DNA from 2 places in the Vibrio sp. T3Y01 genome. Region 2 is predicted to be linked to the other one. Evidence: predicted binding sites of a transcription regulator. Region 2 holds the regulator's gene; the other holds the start of a gene.
The links. Region 2 encodes MetJ, which represses methionine synthesis genes. Its sites were predicted from a motif close to TTAGACNTNTANANGTCTAA; they were not measured.
Positions count from the first base shown of each region.

Region 1 (2,416 bases), on a different contig from region 2:
TGAAGACCGTATGGACGTAGGTCGAAGTTTTGACGAACTGCTTCAATGATGATTTCGTGCGCTACTTTCTCAGTACCGAACGTTTCAACCATGATTGATGTTGGATCAGCAACACCGATAGCGTAAGACAGTTGAATCTCACAACGGTCAGCCATACCAGCTGCAACGATGTTTTTCGCAACGTAACGTGCTGCGTAAGCTGCAGAACGGTCAACCTTTGATGGATCTTTACCAGAGAATGCACCGCCACCGTGACGAGCTGCGCCGCCGTAGGTATCAACGATGATCTTACGACCAGTTAGACCACAGTCACCCATTGGGCCACCGATTACGAAACGGCCTGTTGGGTTGATGAAGAAGTTAGTGTCTTTGTTGATCCACTCTGAAGGAAGTACTGGCTTGATGATCTCTTCCATTACCGCTTCACGTAGGTCAGGTGTTGTTACCGAATCACAGTGTTGAGTAGAAAGAACAACAGCATCGATACCAACGATCTTACCTTGGTCGTACTGGAAAGTAACTTGAGATTTCGCATCTGGGCGAAGGAAGTCTAGCTTGCCGCTCTTACGTACTTCAGCTTGCTTTTTAACAAGAAGGTGAGAGTAAGTGATTGGAGCTGGCATTAGGATTTCAGTTTCGTTAGTCGCGTAACCAAACATGATGCCTTGGTCGCCTGCGCCTTGCTCTTTCGGGTCTGCTTTATCAACACCTTGGTTGATGTCTGGAGACTGCTTACCAATTGTGTTTAGAACGGCACAAGAGTCAGCGTCAAAGCCCATATCAGAGTGAACGTAACCAATTTCACGAACTGTTTCACGAGTGATCTCTTCGATATCAACCCATGCAGAAGTTGTTACTTCACCGCCAACCATAACCATGCCGGTTTTTACGTAAGTCTCACAAGCAACACGTGCTTTTGGATCTTGTTCTAAGATGGCATCAAGAACAGCATCAGAGATTTGGTCTGCAATTTTATCTGGATGACCTTCTGAAACAGATTCAGAAGTGAATAGGTGCTTAGCCATGAGAGCTCCACTTTTAGTTTTTGGTGTAAATAGTTCATGGCGTCGCAAGCTAGGAAGCGCCGCCATTAAATACAGTATATTTTGTAGGTGTTTCTACATCTAGACGTCTATTCTAAATTCCAGCGGTCGAATTACAAGCTCTTTTTTATGATATGCCATAACTAAACGTTTGCGTGTTGGTTGAGATAAGCGGCTGACAAGTGATGTAAATGTTCGAAAATTGCGAAAAATGACCGTTAAAATGCCAGTAAAACGTTTGCAGTCGCAATAGTCGTTTGAGAGAATACCCGCGCTAATTAAAATGAAAACATTAGCACTATCTCTTTTTTAAATCGCTTATGTATCCAGGAGCAGACATGCCTTCTCGTAAAGATCTAGCCAATGCAATCCGCGCACTTAGCATGGACGGTGTTCAACAAGCAAATTCAGGCCACCCAGGCGCACCTATGGGTATGGCTGACATCGCTGAAGTTCTTTGGCGTGGCCACTTGAACCACAACCCAGCAAACCCAGAGTGGGCTGACCGCGACCGTTTTATCCTGTCTAACGGCCATGGTTCAATGTTGATTTACTCTCTGCTTCACCTTGCAGGCTACGAGCTTTCAATTGAAGATCTGAAAAACTTCCGTCAACTACACTCTAAGACTCCTGGTCACCCAGAGTACGGTTACGCTCCTGGTATCGAGACAACGACGGGTCCACTAGGTCAAGGCATCACTAACGCTGTTGGTATGGCAATGGCAGAGAAAGCACTGGCTGCACAGTTCAACAAAGAAGGTCACGACATCGTAGACCACTACACTTATGCATTCATGGGTGATGGCTGTCTGATGGAAGGTATCTCTCACGAAGCATGTTCACTAGCTGGTACGCTAGGTCTTGGTAAGCTGGTTGCTTTCTGGGATGACAACGGTATCTCTATCGATGGTGAAGTGGAAGGTTGGTTCTCTGACGATACTCCTAAGCGTTTTGAAGCATACGGCTGGCACGTAATTCCAGCAGTAGACGGTCACGATCCTGAAGCAATCAATGCAGCTATCGAAGCAGCTAAAGCAGACCCTCGTCCAACGCTTATCTGTACTAAAACTATCATCGGTTTTGGTTCTCCAAACAAAGCAGGTACGCACGACTGCCACGGCGCTCCACTAGGTGCTGATGAAATCACAGCAACTAAAGCAGCGCTTGGCTGGGAACACGGTCCTTTCGAAATCCCAGCAGATATCGCAGCTGAGTGGAATGCGAAAGAAGCGGGCGCAGCAAAAGAAGCGGCGTGGAACGCGAAGTTTGACGCTTACGCAGCGGCTTACCCAGAGCTAGCAGCAGAATTCAAACGTCGTACTAACGGTGAACTTCCAGCACAGTGGGAAGAGAAAGCAAACGCAATCATTGCT
Region 1 is NZ_VTXJ01000025.1:18,384-20,799, forward strand. Features, by position in the region: gene metK (methionine adenosyltransferase) at 1-1,025, opposite strand, end outside; gene tkt (transketolase) at 1,382-2,416, shown strand, end outside.
Region 1: a site for MetJ is predicted at 1,117-1,136, ahead of metK (methionine adenosyltransferase). Genes of this name have one in related genera too.

Region 2 (2,416 bases):
AGCTAGAAGAGTGTAAGATCGTTTGTTTAGGTGCTGGTGCAGCAGCGGTTGCGTGTATGGAGCTACTGATTAAGTGTGGCGCTCAGCGTGAGAAGATCTACATGCTTGACCGTAAAGGTGTGATCCACACTCGTCGTGATGATCTGAACGAATACAAAGAGCTATTCGCAAACAACACAGATAAGCGTACGCTTGAAGATGTTATCGAAGGTGCTGACCTATTCTTGGGCGTATCGGGTCCTAACCTGCTTCCAGCTGAAGCACTAACATTAATGGCTGATAAGCCAGTTGTGTTTGCATGTTCAAACCCAGATCCAGAGATCAAGCCAGAGCTTGCTCACGAAGTTCGTTCTGACCTTATTATGGGTACAGGCCGCAGTGATTACCCTAACCAAGTAAACAACGTACTTTGTTTCCCATTCATTTTCCGTGGTGCACTTGATGTGCGTGCAAGCGAAATCAATGACGAAATGAAGCTAGCAGCGGTTAAAGCGATTCGTGAACTAGCGAAAGAAGAAGTGCCAGCGGAAGTATTAAAAGCAGCGGGTGAGACGTCACTTGAGTTCGGCAAGGGTTACATCATTCCTAAGCCAATGGACCCACGTCTACTTCCTCGCGTAGCGAAAGCAGTAGCAGAAGCGGCCGTTGAATCTGGCGTTGCGCGTATCGAGATGCCTGCTAACTATATGGCATAGCAGCATATGGCGTAGTCGCTTGTTATAGCGGTTGCTCCATAGAGCACAAATAATAAAAAACCGACTCATCTGGAGTCGGTTTTTTTTATGTCTCTTATTCACAGAATACTGATAAGACGAATCAGTAATGTGAACATTCAGCTAAAGCGAATCAATATTGAAGGCAGTGACTGAGTTATTGTTATTCTTCGTCAAACGCTTCGAACTCGATGCCCATCTCTGTCATCAGTTTTTTCACTTCAGCAGGAATATCATCTGGGCGGTCTTTACGAAGGTCTTCATCTGTTGGCAGTGGTTGGCCTGTGTACGCATGTAGAAAAGCTTCACACAGTAGCTCACTGTTTGTTGCATGGCGCAGGTTGTTGATCTGGCGGCGAGTACGCTCGTCAGTAAGCACTTTTAGCACTTTTAAAGGGATAGAAACTGTAATCTTCTTTACTTGTTCGCTTTTCTTTCCATGCTCAGCATATGGGCTTATGTATTCACCATTCCAGTCGGCCATTGCGTACCTTCATCACTTTAGTTGTTAGATTAAATTAATAGTGGTGATTTTAGCGGGATTTACCGCCATAAGCAAAGACATATAGACGTCTAGAAGTGTTGACGTCTCACGTTTATGAAAGTAAAGTGAATAACATATATCTAACACAGCCGCAAAATGCCGACAAGCAGCTGTGACTCTCAGACGCAAAACTTGTAAGGAAGCACCTATGAGCAGCCGGAAGCCAGCAACAATCGCAGTACGTACTGGTATCGAGTCAGACACGCAACACCATGCCGTTGTCCCACCTATTTATCTTTCGACTAACTATGGTTTTCCCGCTTTTGGTGAAGTGCCAAAGTACGATTACACCCGTTCAGGTAACCCAAACCGCGGTTTATTAGAAACGGCACTGTTTGAGCTTGAATCGGGCAAAGGTGCAGTGGTTACTAACTGCGGTACTTCTGCACTTAACTTATGGGTTTCCGCTTTCTTAGGCAGTGATGATCTGATTGTCGCACCACACGACTGCTATGGTGGTACTTACCGTCTGTTTAACACTCGCTCACTAAAAGGTGACTTCAAAGTTCTGTTTGTTGATCAATCGGATCAAGCGGCACTGGATGCGGCGATCGCGCTTAAGCCAAAGTTGATCTTAATTGAAACACCATCGAATCCTTTAGTTCGTGTAGTTGATATTGCAGAAACTTGCCGTAAAGCGAAAGAGGTTGGTGCTCTGGTTGCTGTCGACAATACATTTTTGACACCAGTGTTCCAAAAGCCTTTAGAGCTGGGTGCGGATTTTGTTATCCACTCAACTACTAAATATATCAACGGACATTCAGATGTGATTGGTGGTGTGGTGATCACTAAAACAGAAGAGCACGCTGAAGAGCTAGCATGGTGGGGTAACTGTATTGGTGCGACCGGCACACCATTTGATAGCTACATGACACTACGTGGCATTCGTACGTTAGGTGCTCGTATGCGAGTTCACGAAGAGAGTTCACGTGAAATTCTAGCGTCTCTGCAGCAGCAAGATCTCGTTGGTACTATTTACCACCCAAGCCTTCCTGAACACCCAGGTCATGATATCGCGAAGAAGCAGCAGTCTGGCTTTGGTTCAATGCTGAGTTTTGAGTTTGCGGGCTCATTCGAGGCGCTTAAGTACTTTGTCGATAAGTTAGAGCTGTTCTCTTTGGCGGAGTCGCTGGGCGGTGTTGAAAGCTTGATTTGTCAC
Region 2 is NZ_VTXJ01000021.1:15,501-17,916, reverse strand. Features, by position in the region: gene F0232_RS19205 (malic enzyme-like NAD(P)-binding protein) at 1-695, shown strand, start outside; gene metJ (met regulon transcriptional regulator MetJ) at 877-1,197, opposite strand; gene F0232_RS19195 (O-succinylhomoserine (thiol)-lyase) at 1,406-2,416, shown strand, end outside.